Regions from separate parts of the Staphylococcus carnosus genome, predicted to be linked through region 1. Evidence: riboswitches for the same ligand, from Rfam matches in the RefSeq annotation. Region 1 holds a riboswitch; each other region holds the start of a gene.
What was found. Region 1 has a riboswitch for thiamine pyrophosphate ahead of thiC (phosphomethylpyrimidine synthase ThiC). Riboswitches for the same ligand answer to the same signal wherever they lie in the genome.
Positions count from the first base shown of each region.

Region 2: it holds a riboswitch for thiamine pyrophosphate, as region 1 does, so the genes downstream of both, DYE31_RS01990 (thiamine phosphate synthase) here and thiC (phosphomethylpyrimidine synthase ThiC) in region 1, are expected to answer to the same signal.
Region 3: it holds a riboswitch for thiamine pyrophosphate, as region 1 does, so the genes downstream of both, tenA (thiaminase II) here and thiC (phosphomethylpyrimidine synthase ThiC) in region 1, are expected to answer to the same signal.
Region 4: it holds a riboswitch for thiamine pyrophosphate, as region 1 does, so the genes downstream of both, DYE31_RS08945 (ECF transporter S component) here and thiC (phosphomethylpyrimidine synthase ThiC) in region 1, are expected to answer to the same signal.

Region 1 covers NZ_UHCT01000001.1:1,965,785-1,968,992, forward strand. Annotated here, with positions in the region: partial or broken gene thiC (phosphomethylpyrimidine synthase ThiC) at 286-2,030, opposite strand; TPP riboswitch at 2,213-2,311, opposite strand; gene DYE31_RS09480 (MsnO8 family LLM class oxidoreductase) at 2,408-3,208, opposite strand, start outside.
Region 2 covers NZ_UHCT01000001.1:475,219-478,426, forward strand. Annotated here, with positions in the region: gene DYE31_RS01975 (thiazole synthase) at 1-191, opposite strand, end outside; gene thiS (sulfur carrier protein ThiS) at 193-393, opposite strand; gene thiO (glycine oxidase ThiO) at 377-1,504, opposite strand; gene DYE31_RS01990 (thiamine phosphate synthase) at 1,508-2,080, opposite strand; TPP riboswitch at 2,149-2,259, opposite strand; gene DYE31_RS01995 (trypsin-like serine peptidase) at 2,543-3,208, shown strand, end outside.
Region 3 covers NZ_UHCT01000001.1:946,663-949,870, reverse strand. Annotated here, with positions in the region: gene thiM (hydroxyethylthiazole kinase) at 1-226, opposite strand, end outside; gene thiD (bifunctional hydroxymethylpyrimidine kinase/phosphomethylpyrimidine kinase) at 219-1,040, opposite strand; gene tenA (thiaminase II) at 1,037-1,723, opposite strand; TPP riboswitch at 1,790-1,887, opposite strand; gene DYE31_RS12890 (transglycosylase family protein) at 2,000-2,176, opposite strand; gene DYE31_RS12885 (hypothetical protein) at 2,406-2,624, opposite strand; gene DYE31_RS04365 (aggregation-promoting factor C-terminal-like domain-containing protein) at 2,843-3,208, opposite strand, start outside.
Region 4 covers NZ_UHCT01000001.1:1,859,624-1,862,831, reverse strand. Annotated here, with positions in the region: gene DYE31_RS08950 (ABC transporter ATP-binding protein) at 1-1,132, opposite strand, end outside; gene DYE31_RS08945 (ECF transporter S component) at 1,145-1,720, opposite strand; TPP riboswitch at 1,824-1,928, opposite strand; gene auxA (lipoteichoic acid stability factor AuxA) at 2,178-3,208, shown strand, end outside.

The DNA of each region.
Region 1 (3,208 bases):
CTATCGTAAACTACACTTTGTTTGTTTTATCATTTGTGATATTTGCAAGTATTTTAATTAAAAAGTTATATCATGGCGGTCATTTTCACTTCAACAATAAAAAACAACTGAAAAATCCGCTTCTCAAACATTAAGCTCTATCCAAAATTCGGATGCTTTTTGGATTATCACAAGCCTGATATTATATGTCGAAACAATGTTGCTTGCAGTAATACATCATTAAATAATAAATCCCTCTATTAAGCAGTCGCTGAATAAGCGAAATGTTAATAGAGGGATTTTATATTATTGATAAACTCGACTACCTTGTTCTACAAAATCTTGTGCTTTTTCTTTCATTGCTTCTTTTCTTTCTTTTTCGTCAAAATGATTTTGGCGCAAATCATGTGAAATACGCATTGAACAGAATTTAGGACCACACATACTGCAGAAATGAGCAACTTTAGCAGATTCCTTTGGTAAAGTCTCATCATGGTATTCTCTTGCACGTTCAGGGTCTAACGAAAGATTGAATTGATCAATCCAGCGGAACTCAAAACGGGCTTTACTGATGGCATCATCTCGTTCTGCTGCGCCAGGAAGACCTTTTGCTAAATCAGCAGCATGTGCTGCAATTTTATAGGTAATCACACCTTCTCTGACATCATCTTTATTTGGTAATCCAAGATGTTCTTTAGGCGTAACGTAACAAAACATCGCTGTACCGTGACTGGCAATTTGTGCTGCTCCGATTGCTGAAGTGATGTGGTCATAAGCTGAGCAATATCTGTTGTCAGTGGTCCTAACGTATAAAATGGTGCTTCTTTACAATAAAAATCAGCTAAGTCCTGATTTTCTTTAATTTTATGCATTGGAATATGTCCAGGTCCTTCTATCATTACTTGTACATCATGCTGCCATGCAATGTCTGTTAATTCTCCTAATGTTTTCAACTCTGCAATCTGACTTTCATCATTCGCATCATAAATAGAACCAGGGCGTAACCCATCACCTAAAGAGACTGCAATATCATAACGATTCAGGATTTCACAAATATCACTGAAATGCTCATATAAAAAACTTTCTTCATGATGCGCAAGACACCATTGCGCCATAATAGAACCACCACGGGAAACAATACCTGTTAAGCGATCGACTGTTAATGGAACATACTGTAATAAGACGCCTGCATGAATGGTGAAGTAGTCCACACCTTGTTCAGCTTGTTCAATCAAAGTGTCTCTATAAATTTCCCAAGTCAAATCTTCAGCTACACCATTCACTTTTTCTAAAGCTTGATAAATTGGAACTGTACCCACAGGAACTGGTGAATTTCTTAATAAATATTCTCGTGTCGCATGAATGTTTTTACCTGTAGATAAATCCATAATTGTATCTGCACCCCAATGTGTTGCCCAAACCAATTTTTCAATCTCTGCTTCAATAGATGAAGAGACAGCGGAATTTCCAATATTCGCATTGATTTTCACTTGGAAATTTTTACCGATAATCATGGGCTCTGACTCAGGATGATTGACATTATTAGGAATAATTGCTCGGCCTCGTGCAATTTCATCACGCACAAATTCAGGTTCAACACCTTCACGCAGCGCTACGAATTTCATTTCTTTCGTAATCATACCTTGTCTTGCATAATGCATTTGTGTAATTCGTTTACCGTCTTGTGCACGTTTAGGCTGATATTTAAATGGTGTTTCAACAAATTTTTTATGTCCTTCTTTTTTAAATCCATTATCGATTGATTGAACTCTGCGACCTTCATAACTTTCAACATCATCTCGTGAAAGAATCCAATTTGAACGTAAATCTGGGATACCGTTTTGTACATCCACTTCATACTCTTCTTCATGATAAGGTCCTGCAGTATCATAAACTACAAAAGGTTCATTAACTTGTGTATCATATTCAGTCACAGTATCACTTAATTCGATTTCTCTAAAAGGAACACGGATATCTTCATCCTCACCTTGCTTAAAAATTCTGCGACTTGCCGGGAATCCTTTTTTCAATTCAATTTCATCTTGTCTCATTAAAAATAGCCTCCTCAAATCAATGCTAGGAGGCGTATTTGCCGAAAAATACATGATAAAATAAAAACGCATTCATTTTATTTATGAATGCGCAGAAAAGACTCTATTTTATGACTTCGAAAAAATTATGTAATAACTAACCTATTACAGGAATATACATATTTTCGAGTTTAAATTTCTCTTATCATTTTTACACGCTTCCCTACGCTAGTGCTAACTAGATCAGGTTCAAAGGGTTGATAATATATCTTTCAGCCTATACGGCACCCCTAGCAATGAATATTTAATTTACAAATTTATATTAACATTCATTATTTTAATGTTCAAGTCAATATCTAAAATGAAAAGTAATTAATATCATTCGAGTTTTTTAGCAGTTACACGTTTTCATTTGGATTCAACGGCGCTAATTCCCTGATTGTGTTCATTCTTAATTTATGGCTTTGTACAGGCATATGCAACATCCATTCATCAATCAAACCGCTTCGATTAACCTCATTCAATGTATCAACCACTTCTTCTTTGCTTCCGCTGATAATCCTCATTCTTTTCTCGGTAACTTCGAAGTTTTTTTCTGACTCATTTCGGTATTCATCCACTTGTTGTTTCGTATTTAATACAATTCTGCTTCCATCTTCAAATGTTAATTCGTAATGTCTTTGGGAGAATCTCATAGGCATCTTTTGATTTCCATCTGTTGTCACCACAGCAGGTATCGATACGATGAAACGCCCTTTTGGATAACGTTTTTTATATGCTTTCAACGCATTTTCTAACTCCGACAAATCAGAGTTAATGAAATAAGCATAGACAATACCTGTTTGTGCTTCTGCAGCTTGAATGGCTGAATGTTCACTTGTTCCTAATAAATATACCGGCACAGGTTTATCAGTTTCATCACGATGTGCAGTACGAATACCTTCATATTCACTATGATCAGTAAATTTTTGGGTGTTCAGTTGGTTTAAAAGTGAGAATTTCTCATCAAATTGCTTTAATGGTTTTTGCAGCTCTTCTTGTAATAAATCAACGACTTTTGGATATCCTCCAGGTGCTTTACCTACTGCTAAATCAACACGTTGATGCGACAGTTTATCTATTAAATGAAATTGTTCAATTACTTTTAGAGGATGACAGTGTTGCAGCATAACACCTCCAGAACCAATCCTCATTTGTTT
Region 2 (3,208 bases), 1.5 Mb from region 1:
AAATCTTTCAAATTCACATTTGCTAATGGATTCGGTAAATTTTTATCATATAAATTCATACGACGTACTGCGAAAGTTAAGACATCTGTACCAGAAGCTTCAATCGCTTTTGTTTGAATTTCTTCATTATCAAATTTACCAGTTCCTAATAATAATCTTGATTCCATTTCATATGGTCCTATTTTCAACATCTTATCCGCCTCCAACAAATTCTAATAGTTCTAATCGATCATCTTCACGTACAATTTGATTTTTGAAATCGTCGCGTTGAATTAAATTTTGATTATGTTCTGCAATGACACGTTTTGGATCTAGCTCTAGTGATTCCAAAATGTTTTGGATACTGAGTTCTTCATCAAACGTAAATGGATCGCCATTAATGATGCACTTCATGTTTTTCCCTCCTTAATTTAAAAGGTGCTAATTCTTCTGGTCGTTCATCTGTTTTCAACCATTCTGCCATCAGCTCTCCGATAATCGGTGACAGCAAGATGCCATTACGATAATGACCCGTGATTACCCAAAGACCAGGATTCGTTTCATCCATAATCGGTTGTTCGCCTTGTGTCCATGGTCGTACACCTGACCAATACTTTATTTCACGACTGCTTGCAAGTTCCGGAACACGTTCAATCGCTTCTCGCAATAGCCATTCTTTACCTTCAGTACTAACACCTACGGAATAATTATCGAAGTAACTTGTAGCGCCGATTAAAAAACGATTCGGCGGTTTAGGCACAATATAGCAACCGTTAGTCATAAACAGTGTTTGTTTTAAATCTAAATCTTCATTTTCTACTAGTAAGACTTCGCCTTTGACTCCGCTGACTCTTTCTTGTATTTCAGAATCGGGTGCTAAAAATCCTGCCCAAGCTCCTGCAGCAACTACCACTTTCTCAGCTGTTAATTCACTCATTTCATTTTCATGTTTAATCGAAACGGTATAATGATGATCTTCATGTTTTATATTTTCTACATTGGTATGATTAAAACGTATTACTGCACCATCTGATTTTAGCGAAGCATGTAAGGCTTTTGTATAATGATTGGCATTAATTTGATGGTCATGGGGCACAAACATCATGGCTTCAGAACTTTTGACCAAGTAATGCGTCAATTCACCTAAATCTGTATTACTTAAATCTTGAACATCGTCATCATGTTGATGCAAAAATTCATATTGCTGATGCAAAGCATCTATGTCTTTTTCGTTTGTCGCAATTTTGATAAGTCCGTTTTGCTGATATTGGATGTCGATACCAGTTTCTTTTTCTAAGGCTATGCTTAAATCATTAAATTTTTCTCGTGATTTTAAAGCAAGCCGGAATAAAGGACTGTCTTCTTTAAATTCATTTTGTGCACCTAGCATACCTCCGGCTTTATAAGAAGCATGCTGTCCTTCAATATCACGATCAATTAATGCAATTTGCATACCGCTATCTTTTAAGTGACGGGCAATTGACATTCCAATTACACCTGCACCGACTATAATTAAATCAAACATTTTTTACTCAGCCTCCTTTGCTGAACGAATGGTCTCTAAATCCTGTTCTCTGAAATATGATATTGCAGCAATGCCTGAAAATTCTTTTGGTACAAGATTTAATGTGTCTGCATTTATGCCACCTAATGCAATAACTGGAATATTGACATTTAATACTGACTCGATTTCAGAATTTGTCCTTGGTGCTTTTCCTGGTTTGGATTTAGTTTTGAAAAGATGGCCGAACAGGATATAGTCCAAGTTATGTGCTTTAGCTGTTTGAGCATTTTGGGTGTTATGTGAAGACATACTGACACAAACATCAGGGTGTTCTGCTTTATAGTTGTACGCACGTTCATCTCCTTCACGAAAATGAATGGCATTCAAACTAAGTTTTTGTAGTAAGTCGGTGTCGGTATGGATTGTAATTTTGTCTTTAGGAAAACCTGCTTGAATTAAATTTTCTATGAACTTTGTTAATTCATCTTGTTCCATTGGCGTTCTGAAAATCAATGTATCAATCACTGATTCGATTTCTATATAGTGTATTAAATCTTGTTGGGTTAATACGCGATAGGGCGTTATCGCAACATACATATTAAATACCTTCTTCGATTTAGCCACAAAAAAAGCGCTGTTTCCATATAGGAAAACAGCGCATCAAAAAGTGCAATACGCCACTTTCCTACGCCAGTATGAACTGGATCAGGTTCCAAGAATTTTCTCATCACTATGAGAATCTCAGCCTGTATGAACAGGCACTTCCAGTGGACTTATTGTTATTTTTTCTTTGTTAAGTAATGCGAGAAAGTGCACTAACAAATCGTGTAGCGAAGTATTAATGCAATATATTCATAATCTTAAACCGCATCACCATTACTTTACAAAATCATCATAAAGGAAGTAAGAAGAAAAAGCAACAGGTAAAGAGAAGAGAGTTTATCAAGATAATTTAAATTTTGAAATAGATTGTATTATCTTTCTTTTAAAAGTAAAATGAACTTAGCATTCAATACAACATAATTCATTACTAAATTAATAATAAGGGGCAAATTAAAGATGAAAGTTAAAAGTTTTAAAGTAGGAATGTCAGCAGTTTGTGCTGTTGTTGGTTTTTCATTTTCAGGAATGAGTGGGGAAGAAGCGCATGCGGCTGGAGACTATTACTATAATGGGATGGCAAGCAACAATGAGGCGACAGCTTATCCGAAAGCTAAGAAAATCTCAAATAGCAGCTTAGACATTCATCATATTTCAAATACAATGAATACGAAATATAAAGCGGTAGGAAGAGTAAGTAATAAAGATGGTTGGAAAGGTTTAGGTAAAGACAGTATGGGAACTGGTACAGTTATCGGCAACTATACTTTCATTACTAATGCACATGTGATTGATACTGCGAAAGGTTCTGCAGCTAATCCCAAATATATTTCATTCGATATGGCAAGAGATGGATCTAGAAAACCTTATACTTTTCATGCTACAAAAGTCGTGAAAGTACCGAATGCAGATGTTGCTTTAGTATATACAAAAGAAAAGATGTCTCAGTATGCAACACCATTAAAACTAGCTTCAAACGCACAAATTAATGGACTGAAATATAACACGAAATTATATTCTGTAGGTTACCCTTGGCAGAATGGTGACAATACAAAGACACATTGGAGCAGTTACCGCTTCATCCAAAAATCTTCTAACGGCACTGAATTACAAACGAAAGATAAA
Region 3 (3,208 bases), 1.0 Mb from region 1:
CATTTTCCAGCATCGCATGCTCATGGTGTTTTGTTAAAGTTCCAATGTTAATTAAGACACTGCCAGCTACAGGATAAAAGTCTTCAGCTTCTTGTGGTGCTTCACTCATAGTTGGACTGGCACCTAGGCTTAACAAGCCATTTGCTGTGAAATTTTTTACTACATCATTGGTATAACAAATGACTAACGGGTGTTCAGTTCTAATTTGGTCTAAAATTTTATTCATCGTCTAACCCTACTTTCTTCATATACGCAAAATGATTAACTGGGCCTCTTCCTTGGCCAATTTCAGGAGTATATTTAATGCTTAAAGCAATAAAGTCTTTTGCTTTTTTAACAGCTTCATAAATTGTTTTTCCTTTAGCTAATTCGGCAGTAATAACTGCTGAAAAAGTACAACCTGTTCCATGAGTGTGTTTTGTATCATAGCGTTCACTTTCAAATACCTCTAAGCCATCTTTTGTAAATAGATAATCTTTGGCAATATTTTTATCTTCAATATGACCGCCTTTTATGACTACACCTTTACTGCCTATTTCATTAATAAAGATATCACCTGCTTTTTTGATTGCTTCTTCAGTATCAAGTTTGAAACCTACAATTTCTTCAGCTTCTGGTAAATTCGGAGTGGCAACATCAGCAAGCGGCAATAATATTTCTTGCAATGCATGTTTTCCAGCATCATCCATTAATGAATCTCCACTTTTAGCAAGCATAACAGGATCTATCACATATGGAATATCTGGATATTTTTCTAAATAACTGCGAATCAATTCCATCATTTCTTTTGTTGCAATCATACCCGTTTTAATTGCTTGAGGTAATTCATCATCAAAAATACTATCTAATTGTTCTTTTAACCACGTAATATCTAAATTATGAATATGTTGCACCCCTTTTGTATTTTGGGCAACAATGCTTGTAATAGCTGCCATCCCATATACACCACAAGCATGAAATGATTTCAAATCTGCCATGACACCTGCACCGCCTGTAGGGTCTGTACCAGCAATTGTTAAAGCTATTTTAGGTTTGTTCATACTCTCTCTCCTCCAAATTGCCATTTTTCACTTGTATAAGCCATGTTGAAAAAGTTCAATTCGTGCACTGTACTTTGCAAGTAATTTTCTCGCACTTCATTTTTTTCAGTTTCAGACATATTTGCAGTTAATTGATTCATTAAATCATCTAATACTTCAATCAACGGATCCATTTCTGTGTTATAAAACTCAAACCACTTTGCTAAAATCGAGGATTTATTTAAATTCGGATCTTTCATTGCACGCTTTGCAATCATCGCATAAACATATGGACATGGTGCCATTGCAGCAATTGCATACGCTGCGTTTTCATGCGCATATACGTTGTAGTACATATGTTTAATATAATGGTCACCACTAGGCGGCCAAACCTTTTTTTGTACGATTTCATTATAGTTTTCACCAATATAATCAGCCATATATTCATGTGCTTCTACTTCACCATTTACTATAAATTGAATTTGATCAACTAAAAAACGCACACTTTCTAAATCTGGCATTATTGGTATTAATAATGCATAGATATTTGCAAACTCTCTTAAATAAGAAGCATCTGCACGTAAATACTGACGTAAGGCTTCTTTTTTAATGTCCCCTTTTAAAAGTTCTTGAATAAAATGATCTTGATAAATTTCATCAATAATCGGTTGTGCATCTCTCTCTAATGTTTCTGCAAAATTCATTCCTAAATCCTCCAATAAAAAAACTGCAAACCTTCATAGGATTGCAGTTTAATATTTAGAATATTTATTCTGAATATACTACTTTCCTACGTTGGTACGAACCAAATCAGGTTATAAGGGTCTAGTCAAACTATCTCAGCCAAAAGGCGCCCCTAGCAATTTTATAAAGTTTAGTTTTTAATACAATTTAAATGTATCAAACCCCTTTGTGTTATGCAATATTAAAGGGTTGAAAACAAAAAAGCCGAGACAAAAGTCTCGACTAAAGTTTAAATATTAATATGCCCAGTGTCCTGCACCGTTACCATTATCCCAAAGAGTAAGCGCTGCTTGGTCTTGAATATATTCTGGAGCACTAGCTGGGTTTACGCCTCTCCAACCTGCTGGAGCTACTGCATCCCAAGTAGATTGTAAGAATTGGTATTTACCTGCCGCACCTGAATCAGGGTTGATTGCATGGATATCTCCACGAGATTCACGGTATACAATTGCTTGTAATGCTGCTGGAATATTTCCATAGCTACCTGAATTTGATGCTGTATAAGATTGTCTAGGTGCAGTATAACTAGTTGATTGTGTGTTATAGCTGTAATTTGCATTATTGTATGATTGTGTTTGTTGTGTATTATAAGTTTGTGTTTGTTGTGCTACTGGAGCTGCTTGTTTTTGAACTGAAACTGCTTTAGAAGTTGATTGAACTGGTTGTTGAACAGTTCCAACTGCTGCGTAACTCCACTCCCAAAGGGTGTTGATTTAATTCTGCAGGATTATTTAATGCTGTTTCTACTAATTTAGCTTGTTCTGTTGTATTTAACTCAGCCGCATCCGCATTATGTGATGCCACTCCTGTTGCTAAAAATGCTGCTGCCGCTACTGATGATGTCACTAAAAGTTTCTTCATTTAATTAAAATCCTCCTATAAGGTAATTACATATATGATTTATTCGCTGTATTTATAATAGCATTTAGCACAATAACATAGGTTACAATAATATAAACGTTTTGTTTCATTCGTTACATATGTATTACAAAAAGCGGATTCCACTCTTAGAATAAGAACGGAGTCCGCTTTTTGGATGTAAATTATTAAGTTAAATTTACTTTTAAAAAGTAATCGGCTTACCACCAACCGTGAGATGCACGGAAAGCAGTTGCGTTTGAAAGTGAACCATAACGTGAGTTTGCATAATTGATCATACCTTTAGTTTGAGCTGAAACTGATCCAGTTCCCCAACCTTCTTTAGTTTGACCAAGGCCCATGTATCCATTTGGACTTACTGCGTTCGGGTTACCACCTGATTCTGGCATTACAATAGTATTCCACATATCTTCAGTCCCACCTGCAGCTAAGAATTGAGCTTTAGTTGAACCGCCAGTTGAAACTGATGCTGTGCTGTAACTACGTGCTGGAGCACTGTAACTTTGTTGTTGTACAGGAGCACTGTAGCTAGTTGTAGTTTGTGTAGTTTGAGTTGTAGTGCTGTA
Region 4 (3,208 bases), 110 kb from region 1:
GTTCAAACGGATGATGATTACGTACAGCTTCTAAATTCAGCATTTTAATGAGTTTCTCAGTTTCTTCTTTTGCATGATCGCCACTAAAGTTAATGAAAATTTCTTCATAGACAGAGTTTGTTATGAATTGTAATTCTGGGTTTTGATAAACCAAATACATATGCTGAGCAGCTTCTTTAATTTTGTGTAAACGCTGACCACGATAAGACATTTTGCCGTGATATTTAATCAACTGCATCATAGACTCTAATAAAGTTGTTTTACCAGAGCCATTTTTTCCAGTTATAGTAATCCATTCGCCAGCTCCAATTTCCAATTCTGGTATCTGAATTAATGATTTTTTGCCACGAATAATTTCACCATCACGAAATTGAAAATTAGTTTGGATTTCAGTATCGGAACTTAAAGTGCTCTTAGGTGCATAATCCCAAGCATGTGGGTGCCATACACCGTACTCAGTCAGTAACGCTTCATGTTGGCTCAAGATGACTTCAGGCGTATCATCAGCAATAATTTCGCCATTGTAATTCATTAAAATTACTCGGTCGATATGTTCCCAAATATGTTCAACTTTGTGTTCGACAATCAATACAGTTTGATCTTGCCACATATCTTTAATGTGATTCCATAAATCTTCTGTAGCATCTACATCTAACATTGCTGTCGGTTCATCTAAGAAGAGAGTATGTGCTTCTTGCAATACAGTTTCGGCAATCGCCAGTTTTTGTTTCATACCGCCGCTTAGCTTTTGCACAGTTTGTTTAGGTCCCACATCTAAATCGACTGAAGCTAGGGCATTTAAAATTAATTGGTCCATTTCTTTACGAGGAACTTGTTTATTTTCTAATACAAAAGCAAGTTCTTCATAAACTTTAGGCATACAAAATTGAGTGTCAGGATCTTGGAAAATAACACCACTATTTAAATCAACTTCCAAATCATCGTATTTCATTGGTAATTCTATTAAATTAGGAACGATTCCGCTTAGTACATTTAATAATGTACTTTTTCCGCATCCTGATGGTCCCAATAATAAGACTTTTTGTTTATCCTTTATTTCTATATTTAAGCCATCAAATATTTTATCAGGTGCATTTGGATATTTGAGTCGTAAGTTTTTTGCGCGTAACAAAGTAATATCTCCTTACAAATTATCGTAATCTTTTTGAGAAGCTGGTCTAAATAATTTCGTAACACCAGTTTTATCGAGTGCTTTAACTAAGTAATAAGGGAAAAGACCTGCAAGTACAATACCGCTGATACAACGGAAGAATACATATAGGAACAAGTTCCATCCTGCAACTTCACCTAGATAACCATAGTAGTAGTCAATAGGGAAAGTAACTAATGCAGCAGCTAAACCAGCAAGCATTGCAACCATTATAGTACGTGATTTATAACGGAAAATCGCAAAAATAATTTCACAAGCTAAACCTTGCAATAATCCATAAACTATTGTTGCAATATCAAATCGTCCCATAACAATTGTTTCACCCGCACCAGCTGCAAATTCAGCGAGTAGTGCAATACCAGGTTTAGGGATAATCAAGTAAGCTACGACTGCAGCAGCAAACCACATACCATAAGAAAGTTCTTCAAGATGTAATCCAGTCACTTGCATCGCTTTGTACACTAAATTCCAAATGTTATAAATGATAGCGAAAACAACTGCAATTAATACAGTTACCAAGATGTCTGAAAGTTTAAGTCCTTTTGACACAAGTAATAATTCCTCCTATAAAATAAAAAAACACACAAACTTGTCTAGCAAGCTGCGTGAAATAGGCATCGGAACAAACCGGCATAGCCCTTATTATATTGCCGGCAGACATCCTACACTTTCCTACGCTAGTCTAAGCTAGATCAGGTTCGAAGGGTTTGAAGCAAAACTGCTTCATCTCAGTTACGAAACACCCCTAGTGCTTTCTATATTGATTTATAATAAATGTATGCTTTTTATACAGGATTGTCAAGATGATTTCAGGTACGTTCAATCTTTGTATTGCAATATCTTCAAACGATTTTACTTAAAAAGCATTTTCAGTATTAAATAGGGTATTAACCGATTGAGAGTAGACATCAATTCCTTTATACTATGTACTACCATAGAATGATTTATTACATTCACTAAAGACACAACACTTATGTTCCTATATAATAACTATGAGGTGAAAAACATGTCGTATTTAAAGAAGCACGCTGAGATCATTTTTAGTTTGATTATTGGCATTGTTTCACTTTTCATTGGAATCATAATTTTATTGAATTTATCATTTATTCATAAGCTTGCTAAGGGGAGCAAAGTCGATATACATATTTATAATGTGTGGGATTTTATCAATGCATTCTTCGGAGAAATCATCCGGATAATGAGTCGATTTATCGGGCAGTTCCCAGTATTTAGTGCCATATTCATTATTGTATTTGGTATCGCATTATTATGGATTGGTTATTTGTTGTTCATGACAACAAAATACGATTATGATATTTCAATATTCTTCCTGATTATAGGGATTTTATTCTTTATTATTACAATTATCTTAATGACACAAGTATATGGCTTTGCAGCAATTATTTTTGTTGTACCATTTATAGTGCATACAGGATATATTGTCTATAAAGATGAACTTAACCATAATCATAGAAAAGAACATTATTTGTGGATAATTTCTGCATATGGAGTCAGTTATTTAATCACACAAATTGCATTGTATGGACGTATTGAAAGTCATGAAATTGCGATGATAGATATTTTAAGTGTAAATGCATTCTTTATTGTAATGTGGATTCTTGCACAAATATCAATATGGAATTTCCTTTTCCTTAGAAGATCTTTACCGCTTACGAAAGCAGAATTAGGCGAAGAAATGGAATATTCTCGTACGGATAAAAATGGTGCAATGAGTCAAACGAAAGAACAATTCCGTGAATTTCAAGAACGTACTCAAGAATTCACTTATCGCACAAGACGCAGCATTGATTTAGAAAAAATGAGAAACAAGCGCGATAAATTTAAAAACTCAATAAAAGAAAAAATTGATATACAAGACGATGATATTCCTAACTGGATGAAACGTCCGAAATGGATTAAGCCAGGAATCGTTGAATTGATTTGCGGTATCATTTTATTTCTATTTACACTGTTAGAATTAAATAACAGAAATGCATTATTTGCTTCTGGTGAATGGGAATTATCTCAAACTTCTTA